DNA from 2 places in the Rhizobium sp. NPDC090279 genome. Region 1 is predicted to be linked to the other one. Evidence: predicted binding sites of a transcription regulator. Region 1 holds the regulator's gene; the other holds the start of a gene.
The links. The regulator PhoB, encoded in region 1, activates phosphate uptake and scavenging genes when phosphate is short. The targets are predictions, from matches to a motif close to TGTCATNNANCTGTCAT.
Positions count from the first base shown of each region.

Region 2: phnF (phosphonate metabolism transcriptional regulator PhnF) is a predicted target of PhoB. The motif match lies at 1,868-1,884, and genes of this name have one in related genera.

Region 1 is NZ_JBIVYI010000003.1:425,186-432,473, forward strand. Features, by position in the region: gene pstB (phosphate ABC transporter ATP-binding protein PstB) at 1-398, shown strand, start outside; gene phoU (phosphate signaling complex protein PhoU) at 450-1,163, shown strand; gene phoB (phosphate regulon transcriptional regulator PhoB) at 1,195-1,878, shown strand; gene ACIQWP_RS10095 (GcrA family cell cycle regulator) at 1,970-2,506, opposite strand; gene ACIQWP_RS10100 (aspartate aminotransferase family protein) at 2,932-4,131, shown strand; gene argF (ornithine carbamoyltransferase) at 4,205-5,122, shown strand; gene ACIQWP_RS10110 (Hsp33 family molecular chaperone) at 5,280-6,269, shown strand; gene apaG (Co2+/Mg2+ efflux protein ApaG) at 6,289-6,681, opposite strand.
Region 2 is NZ_JBIVYI010000003.1:51,090-58,377, forward strand. Features, by position in the region: gene ACIQWP_RS08175 (carbon-phosphorus lyase complex subunit PhnI) at 1-692, opposite strand, end outside; gene phnH (phosphonate C-P lyase system protein PhnH) at 696-1,322, opposite strand; gene phnG (phosphonate C-P lyase system protein PhnG) at 1,322-1,798, opposite strand; gene phnF (phosphonate metabolism transcriptional regulator PhnF) at 1,900-2,634, shown strand; gene ACIQWP_RS08195 (2,3-bisphosphoglycerate-dependent phosphoglycerate mutase) at 2,754-3,389, opposite strand; gene dapB (4-hydroxy-tetrahydrodipicolinate reductase) at 3,512-4,336, opposite strand; gene ACIQWP_RS08205 (ABC transporter ATP-binding protein) at 4,351-6,090, opposite strand; gene ACIQWP_RS08210 (glucokinase) at 6,356-7,288, opposite strand, start outside.

The sequences.
Region 1 (7,288 bases):
TCGATCATATCGTCGAGACCAGCCTGCAGAAGGCAGGCCTTTGGGGCGAAGTCCGGGATCGCCTCCACGATGCCGGCACGAGCCTGTCGGGTGGTCAGCAGCAGCGCCTGTGCATCGCCCGCGCCGTTGCCGTCAGCCCCGAGGTCATCCTGATGGACGAGCCCTGTTCGGCGCTCGATCCGATCGCAACCGCCAAGGTCGAAGACCTTATCCATGAGCTGCGGGAAAATTTCACGATCGTCATCGTGACGCATTCCATGCAGCAGGCAGCCCGCGTCTCGCAACGCACCGCAATGTTCCATCTCGGCCATCTGGTTGAGGAGAACGACACCGATAAGATGTTCACCAATCCCGACGATTTCCGCACGCAGGATTACATCATGGGCCGTTTTGGTTGATGATGTCAGGCGCGCGGCTCCTTTCACACAGTTTACCTTGAGGATAGAAAAATGGTCTCCACTCACATTCTCTCTGCCTATGACGAAGACCTGAAGTTCCTGACGCGCCGCATTGCTGAAATGGGCGGTCTGGCCGAGCAGATGGTCAGCGACAGCGTCCGCGCGCTGGTCAACAGCGATACCGGCCTCGCCCAGAAGGTCATCTCCGACGACGTCGTTCTCGACCATGCCGAGCGCGAAGTCGGCGACAAGGCGATCGTCACCATCGCTCGTCGTCAGCCGATGGCGGCCGACCTGCGCGAGATCATGGGCTCGATCCGCATCGCCTCCGATCTGGAGCGCGTCGGCGATCTCGGCAAGAACACCGCCAAGCGCGTCATCGCCGTGCAGGGCACCGGTGTTCCCCGTCGTCTCGCCCGCGGCATCGAACACCTGTCCGAACTGGCGCTGAGCCAGCTCAAAGAAGTCCTCGACGTCTACGCCACCCGCTCGCCGGACAAGGCCGTGTCGATCCGCGAACGCGACGAGGAAATCGACGCGATGTACACCTCGCTGTTCCGCGAGATGCTGACCTACATGATGGAAGATCCGCGCAACATCACCACCTGCACGCATCTTCTCTTCTGCGCCAAGAACATCGAGCGCATCGGCGACCATGCCACCAACATCGCCGAGACGATCTATTACATGGCGACCGGTGCCCAGCCGGAAGGCGAGCGCCCGAAAGACGATACCGCCAACACCGTCGGCGCAGTGACGGAATAATCTGGAAGCGAAGAAAGGAGACCATAGGCGCATGGTTCCGAGAGTTGCTGTTGTAGAAGACGAGGAAGCGCTCAGCGTTCTGCTGCGCTACAATCTCGAGGCCGAAGGCTTCGAGGTCGATACGATCCTCAGAGGCGATGAGGCCGAGCTGCGTCTCCAGGAGCGCATCCCCGACCTTCTGATCCTCGACTGGATGCTCCCCGGTGTATCCGGCATCGAGCTCTGCCGCCGGCTGCGTATGCGGCCGGAGACGGAGCGGCTGCCGATCATCATGCTGACGGCCCGCGGCGAGGAGAGCGAGCGCGTGCGTGGTCTTTCCACCGGCGCGGACGACTACGTCGTCAAGCCGTTCTCGACGCCGGAGCTGATGGCTCGCGTCAAGGCGATGCTGCGGCGCGCCCGTCCGGAGGTTCTCTCCACGGTGCTTCGTTGTGGCGATATCGAGCTCGACCGCGAGACCCATCGCGTTCACCGCAAGAGCCGCGAAGTGCGGTTGGGGCCGACGGAATTCCGCCTGCTGGAATTCCTGATGTCCTCGCCGGGCCGTGTCTTCTCGCGTTCGCAGCTGCTCGACGGCGTTTGGGGACACGATATCTATGTCGACGAACGTACTGTCGACGTCCATGTCGGCCGCCTGCGCAAGGCGCTCAACTTCTCCAATATGCAGGATGTCATCCGCACCGTTCGCGGCGCGGGCTACTCCATGGAGGCCTGAGCGGGAATACCCGATCAGGCACTCAACATAGCGGCGGAAACAGAAAACGGGCCCCAAAGGGCCCGTTTCTTTACCTCAATTATGGGGCATCTCAGCCGCGCGGTTGCGCCGGCCGACGCCGCTCATGCACCGGCTGATAGGCCAGGCGCTGATGGTAGCCGCAATAGGGCGATGCATCTGGGCTCTCGTTGCCGCAGAAGTGGAAATCGTCCTTCAAGGGATCGCCGACCGGCCACTTGCAGGTGCGCTCGGTCAGTTCCGTCAGGCCGAGGCGCCGGGAGATCGGGACGACGACATTGGTGGCCGGGCGATACTGGATCTCGTTGACGGCATCGATCTCGACTTCTTCCCTCAGCATGGTTGCGCCCTGCTGGCGGGTGACCACGGTGCGGGTTGCAACACGCGTTCCATAGCTCGCTGCGCGGGGAGCTGCGGCGCTGCGCTTCGGCGTGCGTGCTGCGGTTGCCGTGCCGCCCGCCTTCGCTCGGCCGGGAAGGTTCAGGCGATGCACCTTGCCGATGACGGCGTTACGGCTCACGCCACCAAGCTGCGCAGCGATCTGGCTGGCGCTCAACCCTTCGGACCATAGCTTTTTCAGCTTCTCGACGCGTTCGTCTGTCCAATTCATGCCCTGTCTCCGCTGTCGCGTTTCCGATGGCAGAATCCCTCACCATTGCCTCGTATGGGGTCGAGGCGCGAAACGCTCTAAAATTGTGGTGACTAGTTCCGCCGCATGCAGTCTAGCAATTGCTTTTTAACCTAGTGTGAGGCTGACTCCGTGACAAGAGTCGCGGGAATCTTGAGGAATCGATTTCGAGGTTTTCCCCAACTTGCTGTCCCGGCGTGGCATTTCTGCAATAGCCGCCGCCGAACCTATCCCTTTTGCCCGCAAGCGCTTTCTCGCACCTGCCAAAACGGCAGTTTTGTTGACATCGCGGTGCAAAACATCAATAGTGCGCAGGCCGCCGCAAGGCGGCATTTTTGATTTTTTCGGACCCGTTTCATCAAACGGAAGCGATCGGTCCTTAAAGTTGTGATCGAGGAGATATGGCCATGGCCGAGACCGCGCCGCTTTATGACACCTACATGCGTGCTCCGCTGCGGTTCGAGCGAGGCGAAGGCGTCTGGCTGATCACGGAAAGCGGCGAACGCTACCTCGATTTCGCAGCCGGCGTTGCGGTTAATTCGCTCGGCCATGCGCACCCCCATCTCGTCGCGGAACTGAAGGCGCAGGCCGACAAGGTGTGGCATCTGTCCAACCTCTACGAGGTGCCCGGTCAGGAGAAGCTTTCGAAGCGGTTGACGGACGTGACCTTCGCCGACAAGGTGTTTTTCACCAACTCAGGCGCCGAGGCGCTCGAATGCGCCATCAAGACGGCGCGGCGCTATCAGTTCGCCAAGGGACATCCCGAAAAGTTCCACATCATCACCTTCGAGGGCGCCTTCCATGGCCGCACCATCGCGACGATCGCCGCCGGCGGTCAGGAAAAATATATCGAGGGCTTCGGCCCGAAGGCGCCGGGCTTCGATCAGGTGCCTTTCGGCGATCTCGATGCCGTGCGTGCCGCCATCACCGATGCGACGGCCGCGATCCTGATCGAGCCTGTGCAGGGCGAGGGCGGCATCCGCCCGGCGACCAACGAATTCCTGCGCGGCCTGCGTGAGATCTGCGACGAACACGGCCTGCTGCTGGTTCTCGATGAAGTACAATGCGGCGTCGGCCGCACGGGTAAGCTCTTCGCCCATGAATGGGCTGGTATCAAGCCGGACATCATGGCGGTCGCCAAGGGTATCGGCGGCGGTTTCCCGCTCGGCGCATGCCTTGCCACCGCGGAAGCCGCCTCGGGCATGAAGGCCGGCACGCACGGCTCGACCTATGGCGGCAATCCGCTCGCCATGGCGGTCGGCAATGCCGTCCTCGACATCGTGCTCGCCGAAGGCTTCCTGCAGCATGTCCGCGATATCGCCCTGATCTTCCGTCAGGGACTTGCCTCGCTCAAGGATCGCTTCCCCGACATCATCGAGGACGTTCGCGGCGAAGGCCTCATGCTCGGCATCAAGAGTGCAATTCCGCAGGCCGAGCTTCTGCAGGCGGTTCGCGCCGAGCATCTGCTAGGCGTTCTGGCCGGCGACAACGTCATTCGTCTGCTGCCGCCGCTCGTGGTGACCGCTGAGGAAGCGCGCGAAGGTCTTACTCGCCTCGAGCGTGCCGCCGAGCGCGCACGCGCAGCCCGCACCAAGAAATCGGCTTGAACTCAACGCCCGCAGTCGGGGCGTTCCTGCCCCACGCGGGCGTTATTGTTTTTTCTGGAGTACAGGTAAGGACATGGCTTCTCCGAAACACTTTCTCGACCTCTCTGCTGTTCCCACCGCCGATCTGCGCAGCATCATCGATGATGCCATCGTGCGAAAGCAGGCGCTGAAGGCTGGCACGGCCGACAAGCCGCTCGCCGGCAAGATGCTGGCGATGATCTTCGAGAAGCCATCCACCCGCACCCGCGTTTCCTTCGACGTCGGCATGCGCCAGCTGGGCGGCGAGACGCTGTTCCTGTCCGGCACCGAGATGCAGCTTGGCCGCGCCGAGACGATCGGCGATACGGCAAAGGTGCTGTCGCGCTATGTCGACGCGATCATGATCCGCACAACCGATCATTCGCGCCTGCTGGAGCTGGCGGAACACGCGACCGTTCCGGTCATCAACGCGCTGACGGACGACACGCATCCCTGCCAGATCATGGCCGATATCATGACCTTCGAGGAGCATCGCGGCCCGATCAAAGGCAAGACCGTTGCCTGGACCGGCGATGGCAATAACGTGCTGCATTCGCTGATCGAAGGTGCCGCACGTTTCGGCTATCGCATGAATATGGCAGTGCCCCTTGGTTCCGAGCCCAAGGATCACTATCTGAACTGGGCCCGCAACGAGGGCGCCGAAATCATGCTCTCGCATGATGCAGACCGTGCGGTCGCCGGCGTCGATTGCGTGGTAACCGATACCTGGGTTTCCATGAATCAGGAGCACCGGGCCCGCGGTCACAACGTCTTCCAGCCCTATCAGGTCAACAAGGCTTTGATGGCACAGGCCGGCAAAGACGCGTTGTTCATGCATTGCCTGCCCGCCCATCGCGGCGAGGAGGTAACGGACGAGGTGATCGACGGTCCGCAATCCGTTGTCTTCGATGAGGCGGAAAACCGCCTTCATGCGCAGAAGTCGATTCTTGCTTGGTGCCTGGGTGCAATCTGAGGATAGAAGCCGCGCTTGAGAGCGCGGGCCCTAGAGCCGGATGGTCTTAGGTCGAAGCGACCTAAGACCTGAATCCGGTCTAGAATCGAAGAAATAGAGCATGACGTCGCCCGAAAACCGCTCTCACTTTTCGGCGTCATGCTCCAGGAGTAAAGCAATGGCCGAAAATGCAGCCTCGCTGGGTCAGTTCGATTTTGCCGGTGACGATCACGTTGTGCCCTTCCAGGTGGAGGGTCTCGATGTGCGCGGCCGTGCCGTGCAGCTTGGCCCGTTGTTGGATGCAATCCTTGCCCGGCACGACTATCCGACGCCGGTTGCGCGCCTACTGGCCGAGGCTATTGTCCTGACCGTGCTGCTCGGCACCTCGCTGAAGTTCGAAGGCAAGTTCACGGTACAGACCAAGGGCGATGGTCCCGTTGATCTTCTGGTCGCCGATTTCTCGACGCCGGAAAATGTCCGCGCCTATGCCCGTTTCGATGAGGAGGCTCTGGCAAAGGCTGTCGCCGAAGGTCGGACCGAGCCCGAACAGCTGCTGGGCAACGGTGTGCTCGCCTTCACCATCGATCAGGGCCGCTTCAGCCAGCCCTATCAGGGTATCGTCGCGCTTGACGGCGCGTCGCTGGAGGAGATTGCCGGCACCTATTTCCGCCAGTCGGAGCAGATCCCGACGCGCGTGCGTCTTGGCGCCGCCGAACTCTTCGATCGTGATGAGAATGGCAAGCCGCGTCATCGCTGGCGTGCCGGCGGCCTGATTGCTCAATTCCTTCCCGAGGCGCCCGAGCGCATGCGTCAGCCCGATCTCCATGGCGGCGACGGCGATAGCGGCGTGCGCGATCATGCCGAGGACGATGCCTGGGCGGAAGCCCGCAGCCTCGTGGAAACCATCGATGCCGACGAACTGACGGACCCGCTTGTCGGCACTGAGCGCCTTTTGTATCGCCTCTTCCACGAGCGCGGCGTGCGCGTCTATGAGCCGAAGGCCGTCTACGATCGCTGTTCGTGCTCGCGCGACAAGCTGAAGGGCGTCTTGAAGGGGTTCACGGCCGAGGAAGTCGAGGCCAGCCAGGACAATGGTGAGATCGCCGTGACCTGTGAATTCTGCTCGACCACCTATCGCTTCGAAGTGTCCGAGATAGAAGTGGCCTGACGCTGCCCAGTTGCTGCGCTCAGTTCAGCGTGCGCAGCAGGTTCGGCGTATCCAGCGAAAAGGCGGGGATCTTGACATGGAAGAGCTCCCCCTTGTCCGTCTCCATCTGGTAATGGCCGAACATCATGCCTGATGGCGTGTCCAGTGGGCAGCCAGAGGAATATTCGTAGATATCGCCGGGTTTCAGATGCGGCTGCTCGCCGACGACACCGGGGCCGGTCACTTCATCCACGATGCCGTTCATGTCGGTGATGTGCCAATAGCGCGTCACCAGCTTCACGGCTTCCTTCGAGTGGTTGGAAATAACGATGCGGTATCCCCAGACATAGCGATCGTCGTCCGGATCGGATTGCTCCTCCAGATAGAACGGCTCTACTACAACCTCGATGTCGCGTGTTAGGGCGCGATACATGCCTGATACCTTGCCACTGCCCTGAAACGCCGAGCGCTCCTTCAAGCCCCCATTGCCGTTTCAGCATTTTCAAGTCTGCGGCATATTATCCGCTTTCCACTACTCCCGCAAAGTGCAGGATATTTAGCGGTATCCTATAACCGATCCGTTCCGTCAAGGAACGGTGTGATGAAATCTCGCCCATGGAGATCAAGCGTTCCGAAATTCAGCTATTATGGCTGATGAAAAAGATTAGTGATTTGCCCTCAAAGTATCTCGTTCCGCTCGTCATTTGGTCTTGTCTACCACAATGCCCGTCAGCGGATCGCGCGGCGCACAGATAGGCTTGCCGCAATTGAAGGTTCACTTCAGGGGTCGACCGTCAGATCTGATCGCGGGTCATGAAAACCTCCAGGCCATATAACCCCTGTGCCTCTCCTATTGTTCCTCAAGCAGGTCTTGCCTGAGATTCCCCGGCAAGCGGATTTCGGCTATGATCTGATTCTGGCATGGCCCGTGCCTCCCCCCTCCATTCGGGAAAGTATATTTCATGCAGGGTCGTCGATATCCAAACCGACTGTTTGAGCGCCTGGCATAAGGAGGGGTTGCGGTCACTGCTCGCAATAGG
Region 2 (7,288 bases), 370 kb from region 1:
TCGCCGATGCGGATTTCGCCGGTGAAGGGGTGGTTGCGGCCATAGCCGCGCTGGGTCGAATAGCCGAGCGCCAGCAGGAAGCCTTCATCGCCGCGAGCAAGCGCCTGCAGACGAAGGTCGCGGGTCATCGGGAATTCCATCGGCTCGCGCGTCAGGTCGCCGATTTCGTGGTCGACGGGCATGGTGCCGTCGCCCTCGATCAGCCCCTCTTGTCCGAGGATTTCGGAAACGCGCATGATGCGACCCTCTTCGGCCGGACGCTGCATCGGCTCGTCGACGGCCTCGTCGGTCAGGAGGCTCGGGTCGAGCAGGCGGTGAGTATAGTCGAAGGTCGGGCCGAGAAGCTGGCCGCCCGGCAGGTCCTTGTAGGTCGCGGAGATACGGCGCTCGATCTTCATCGCCGCAGTGTCGAGCGGCTGGGAGTAGCCGAAGCGCGGCAGCGTCGTGCGGTAGGCGCGTAGCAGGAAGATGGCTTCAATCATGTCGCCGCGCGCCTGTCGGACGGCAAGGGCCGCCAGTGCGCGGTCAAAAAGCGAGGCTTCGGCCATGACGCGATCGACCGCGAGCGCGAGCTGCGCCACGATCTGGTCGATGCCAACAGCCGGCAGCGAACGGTCGCCGCGACGACGGTCGGCCAGCAGCCGGTGAGCATTGGCGATGGCGGTTTCGCCACCCTTTACGGCAACATACATATGTTACATCTCCGTCGCGGTGATCTTGGTGGTGCGCGGCAGGCAAAGGAATTGCCGGCCGGCGGTCAGAACGAGATCGACGCCGCGCGGGAAGAGGGCGCGATTGTCGTTCCAGATGCGCAGCAGCGCATCCGGCAGGCCGACCGGGGCGATCATGGTCACATCCTTGATGCCGGGGCCGGAAAGCGCCAGCTCCTTGCCGCCTTCCAGGCTTTCGATTTCCAGAACGATCGTCGTCGACCGATCAGGATATTCCTGGGTACCGACGCCGAACTGGCTGAAGGAGGAAAGCGCCATGCCGGCCTCGACGAAGGCGAAATGGGCTTCCAGCCGTTCCGCGATCACGGGCGCTCCGGTGTGGAAGGCCAGCCATTCCGGCAGGCTCGATCTTGTCAGGCTGTTGGAAAGCCAGACTGGCGTGTCATGGTCGCAAAGGGTCAGACCGATGGCGCCGGCAGCAACACCGAGCGGCGCCGGCGGCGCGATGTCGGCCACAACGGTTTGCAGGGTGCCCGGGCGCGCCATGGCGTCCATCGTCATCTTGAAGACGCTTTGCGCGTCGAAGACCGGATCGGTAAAACCGCCGGTCAGGGCCTCGTTGCCGAAGGTCGGGGTGCTCGAAAGGCTCATCAATCTTCTCCGCGAACCATGGTGAAGAAATCGACGCGGGTCGCTGCCGTCTCTTCGGCGCGCTTGCGATCATAGTCTGCAATACGCTCGGTGACCGGCTGCAGAACGGCCTTTTCGACGAAGTCCCGGGTGGCCGGCTGCTGCCAGAGTGCGTCGAAGATCGCCGAAAGCCGGGCCTTTTCGCGATCCGTGCCAAGCGCGTGCGCATGGCCGATGGTGTTGGATGCCAGCCGAATGGTGGCGCGCGTCACCGTGACTTCGCCGAGGTTGAAGGGGGAACCGCCGCCGCCGATGCGGCCGCGCACCATGACGAGCCCGGTTTCCGGTCCGCGCACCGGCTGCACCGCCGGCTTGCTCGGCAATGCGTCCCAGGCCGCCTCGAGCTCGTCGCGCTCTGCCTGTGCCAGAAGATCGGCGACGCGCTTGCGCTCTCGGCGCTCCTGTGCGGCCGCTTCCTGCCTTTGTGCTGAATTCATCGCGCCTTCCTTCAAATGTCTATTGATATAGACAACCATACAAGATAGTCTTATATCTATTAGTGAGTCGTGACAAGCGTGTGACAGGGCGAGTGGGCGTAATGGCAGGGCAGAAGATACAGAGGCAGACGGGCGTGGCGCTCTGGCGGCAGATTGCCGACCGGATTCGCACGTCGATCAATCATGGCGATTTCGACGAAACAGGCATGGTGCCGCCGGAAACGACGCTGGCGCTGCAGTTCGGCGTCAACCGGCATACGATCCGGAGCGCGCTCGCGGCGCTGGCGCAGGAGGGGATCGTCCGGGCCGTGCAGGGGCGCGGCACGCTGATCGAGCGCAAGGAGCGGCTAAGCTTTCCGATTTCGAAGCGGACGCGTTTTTCGCAAGGGATTGGCGATCAAGTGCGCGAAACCCGTAGCGTGCTGCTTGCATCGGGCGAGGAGGCTGCCAGCGCCGAATTGGCCAAGCAGCTTAAGCTCAAGACCGGCGCGCCGTTGATAAGGCTCGAAACGCTCGGCCAGGCGGACCATCGTCCGGTATCGCGCGCCACCAGCTGGTTTCCGGCTGATCGCTTTGGCGGGATCGCCGAGACCTACCGGGCGACCGGGTCGATCACCAAGGCGTTTCGCGAGTTCGGCGTGCCGGATTACGTGCGCGTCGTCACCGAGATCACGGCGACGCATGCCGACGAAGGCGATCTCACCGATCTGCAATTATCTCCGGGCGCCATCGTTCTCATCACGCAGGCGCTAAATACCGATCTCGACAATGTGCCGGTGCAATATTCGATCTCCCGCTTCGCCGCCGACAGGGTGCGTTTCACGATCGAGAATTGAGGGTAGGGGGCTCGAGCCCTCATCCGGCCTCCTGAGCCCGCCGAAGCGCGTCTTTCCCCCTCTCCCCGCCTGCGGGGAGAGGGCTAGGGTGAGGGGCTTTTGGCCCTAATGGCTTGCGCTCAATGCGCGCCGGACATGTCGCCGAGGACTTCCTTCGAGGCGACGGTGGAATCGGCCTTGAGCTTGTAGACCATCGGCACGCCGGTCGCGAGGTTGAGCGCCAGGATCTGTTCCTTGCTCAGCCGGTCGAGAACCATGACGAGCGAGCGCAGCGAGTTGCCGTGGGCGGCGACCAGCACGTTCTGGCCGGCGAGCACGCGCGGCAGGATTTCCGTCAGGTAATAGGGCCAGACGCGGGCGCCGGTGTCGCGCAGGCTTTCGCCGCCGGGAGGGGGAACGTCGTAGGAACGGCGCCAGATGTGAACCTGCTCTTCGCCCCACTTGGCGCGGGCGTCATCCTTGTTGAGGCCGGAGAGATCGCCGTAATCGCGCTCGTTCAGCGCCTGGTTCTTGATGGTCTCCAGGTTCGGCTGGCCAACGGCATCAAGGATGATCTTCAGCGTGTGCTGGGCGCGGACGAGATCGGACGTGAAGGCGATGTCGTACTTGATACCGTAGTCGGCCAGCGCCTTGCCGCCGGTCTGGGCTTCCTCGATGCCAAGCGCGGTCAGATCGGGGTCCTTCCAGCCGGTAAAGAGATTCTTCAAATTCCAGTCGCTTTGGCCATGGCGAACGAGGACGAGAGTACCGCTCATAAAATTTCTCCTTGATAGAGCAATTCCAGGAAAAGTGCGTAACGGTTTTCCGTCCGGAATTGCGAGACAATAAAAGGCTGGAGCGGGTCGGCAGTTCCATGCCGATCCGCTCCAGGATCAGGTCAACGTGTGGAGAGCCCGAGGACATCGAGCATGGAATAGAAGCCGGGTTTCTTGTCGCGCGCCCAGAGCGCCGCTTGCAGCGCGCCTCGGGCAAACAGCGAGCGGTCGCCAGCATTGTGCGACAGAGTCAACCGCTCGCTTTCGCTGGCGAAGATGACGGAATGATCGCCGACCACGCCGCCGCCGCGCAAGGTCGCAAAGCCGATCGTACCCGTCGGGCGCGGACCGGTATGGCCGTCGCGCACGCGCACGGAGTTGTCGTTGAGATCGACGCCGCGGCCCTTCGCCGCCGCCTGGCCGAGCAGAAGCGCCGTGCCCGAGGGCGCATCGACCTTGTGGCGGTGATGCATCTCCAGCACTTCGATATCCCAGTCGGCGGAGGGAAGCGCGCGCGCCGCCTGTTCGACAAGCACGCTCAAAAGGTTGATGCCGAGGCCCATATTGCCCGATTTGACGATGCGGGCATGGCGCGCGGCGGCCTTGAACCTGGCTTCGTCCTCGTCCGAGCATCCGGTCGTGCCGATGATGTGGACGATGCGGGCCTGCGCGGCAAGGTTGGCGAAGGTGACGCTGGTTGCCGGTGTCGTGAAATCGATGACGCCTTCGGCATGAAGGAAGGCAGCGAGCGGATCGTCGGTCATGGGAATGCCGATCGGCCCCAGTCCGGCAATCTCGCCGGCATCTTTGCCGATGAAGGCGGAACCCGGACGGGCGACGGCTGCATGCAGGGTTACGCCGTCGGTCGCGTGGATGAGACGGATGAGAGCCTGTCCCATGCGGCCCGCCGCGCCAACCACCACCAGCTTCATCGCATCGTCGCTCATGTCGTCTCTATCGTCTATTTGCGGGAATTGCTTGATATGGCCGGTAGCTGCAGGTTGTTGAGCCGAGCGTAAAGGCCATTGTCGGCCGTCGCAAGCGTCTCGTGGTTGCCCTCTTCGACAACCCGGCCGTTTTGCATGACGACGATCTTCTCGGCCCGGACCACGGTCGACAGCCGGTGCGCGATGACGACGACCGTGCGGCCGCTCATCGCCTCTTCCAGCGCCTTCTGCACGGCCGCTTCGGATTCCGTATCGAGCGCCGAGGTCGCTTCGTCCAGAAGCAGGATCGGCGCATTGCGCACCAGTGCGCGGGCGATCGACAGGCGCTGCCGCTGACCGCCGGAAAGCGTCACGCCGTTTTCGCCGACGGGCGTGTCGTAGCCCATCGGCTGAGCGACAATGAAATCATGCGCATAGGCAAGGCGGGCTGCTTCCTCGATCTCGGCATCGGTCGCGTTCGGGCGGCCGTAGCGGATGTTGTCGCGGATCGTGCCTTCGAAAAGATAGGGCTGCTGCGAGACATAGGCGAGCTGTTCCCGCAGCGACTGTTTCGTCACATGGGCGATATCCTGCCCGTCGATGAAGATGCTGCCGGATTTCGGATCGTAGAAGCGCGGGATCAGATTGATGACGGTGGACTTGCCGGCGCCGGAAGGGCCGACCAGCGCCGTCGTCTGGCCGCCCTCGGCCGAGAAATTGACGCCGGACAGGACGGCTTCGTCGCCATAGGCGAAATGAACGTCGCGGAATTCGATGCGGGCATCGGTGACAACGAGCGGCTTGGCATCCGGCAGGTCGCGCTGGCGCGGCTCCATGTCGAGCAATTCGTAGATCATCCGCGCATTGACGACCGCGCGCTCCAGCTGCACCTGCAGCTTGGCAAGGCGCCGCGCTGGATCATAGGCAAGCAGCAGCGAGGTGGCGAAGGAGAAGAACACGCCTGGCGAGACGTTGTCGTAGATCGAGCGATAGGCGGCATAGGCAAAGAGGCTGGCGATCGCGAAGCCGGCGACGGTTTCGATAAGGGGGCCGTTGCGCTCCGAAAGGCGGGCAATGCGGTTCTGCCGATGCTCGGCTGCCGTGATGAGCTTGTTGATCTTGCGCTCGAGCTCTTCTTCCATCGTGAAGGCCTTGACGATGGAAATGCCCTGGATGGTTTCCTGCATCGCGCCGAGCACATGGCTGTTCAGGACGATCGCATCGCGCGTGGCCGCGCGCAGACGCTTGGAGATATAACGCAGCGCGAAGAAGAGCGGCGGCGCGATGACGACGAATGCGATGCTGAGCACCGGGTCCTGGAAGACCATGACGCAGAGCAAGGCTATGAAGGTCAGAAGGTCGCGCGCCGTCGACGTGATCGTCAGGTTCATGACGTCGCGGATGCCCGAGACGTTCTGGCTGATCCGGGCGGCGAGCTGCGCGGAGCGGGCTTCGTTGAAGAAGCCGACCGACAGCGTCATCAGATGCGAATAGAGGCGGCGCTGGTAGCGGGCGATGATGTTGTTGCCGATTTTCGACAGGATGACCGATTGGAAATATCCCGCAAAGCCGCGCACCACGAAAACGAGGAAGATGCTGAAGCAAATTTTCCAGGCATCGGTGATATCGCGCGCGATGAAGGCGCTGTCGATGACCGCTTTGACGATATAGCCGATGTAAGCAGTCGATAGGGCAACGAGGATCAGGCAGGTGATCGCGACAGCATAGCCGCGGATGTGGTCGCGGCCGTTCTCAGCGATAATGCGTTTCAGCATGCCGGTGATGGCCTCGCTGTCGACGCTTTTGCTTTTCGGATCGGGCAATTTCAATAATCGGCTTCCTGTCTTGAACCAAGCGAGCCGCATATGGCACGTGCTTGCGCGGCTCTATTAAAGAGTTAGCACGGCTTTGGCTAGACATGGCTTGCCGCGCTGGTTAAGGCCGATCACGGAGCCGGCCTCACTATAGAGGAAGGCGGTTCCTTCAAAAAGGGATAGCGCACCGGCTATTTTGGCGCGCCATCGGTTGTTTGCAAGGCGGTTAACGCCGCCAGCGGCGGCCCTCGGTCGCAAGGCCGAAGCTTGCTGGCTTGCGGGCATAGGCCGCAAGGCCGGAAAGGGCTGCCAGCGGATTGACGACCACATGGGTCGGGATCGTCTTCATCATTTCCGTGTGCGGCGCCTTGTCCTCGAAGGCGGCGCGGAATTCCGGCTTCTGCAGCGCCGGCAGGATCTTTTGCGGGATGCCACCGGAAAGATAGACGCCGCCGCGCGCCATGAAGATCATGGCGATATCGCCGGCGACGCGGCCGAGATAGGTGACGAACAGCGTCAGCGTCTCCTCGGCCTGCGGGTTGGTGCCGGCAAGCGCGTGGTTGGTGATGTCGGCCGGCTCCTTCAGGCTGGGTTCGATGCCATCGGCAGCGCAGACGGCATGATAGATGTTCTGCAGGCCGCGGCCGCAGATGGCCTGCTCGGCCGAGATGCGGCCTTCGATGGTTTCCAGATGCGGCCAGATCTGCAGGTCGCGTGCCGTGCGCGGCCCGAGATCGATATGTCCGCCTTCGCCCGGCACAGGCACCCATTGATGCTGCGTATGGACGAGACCCGCCACGCCGAGCCCGGTGCCCGGCCCGAGCACGGCGCGCGAGGCGGCGAGGTTGTTGGTCGCTTCGCCGATGGTTTCGCGATGCTCGTCAGCGACATCCGCGATGGCGAGCGCCTGCGCTTCGAAATCGTTGATGACGAGCACGTCCTCGATGCCGAGATTGGCGATCATCGTCCTCGGCCGGATCACCCAGTCGCAGTTGGTCAGCGGAATCTCGTCACCCTGGACGGGGCCGGCCATGGCAAGGATCGCAGCGCGGGGCCGGACCTTGCTCTTCTCGAGGGTCAGTTTGATCGCATCGTCGATCGTGGCGAAATTCGCCGTCTGCACGACCGGAAAATGCTCCTGTTCGGAGTCCGCATCGGC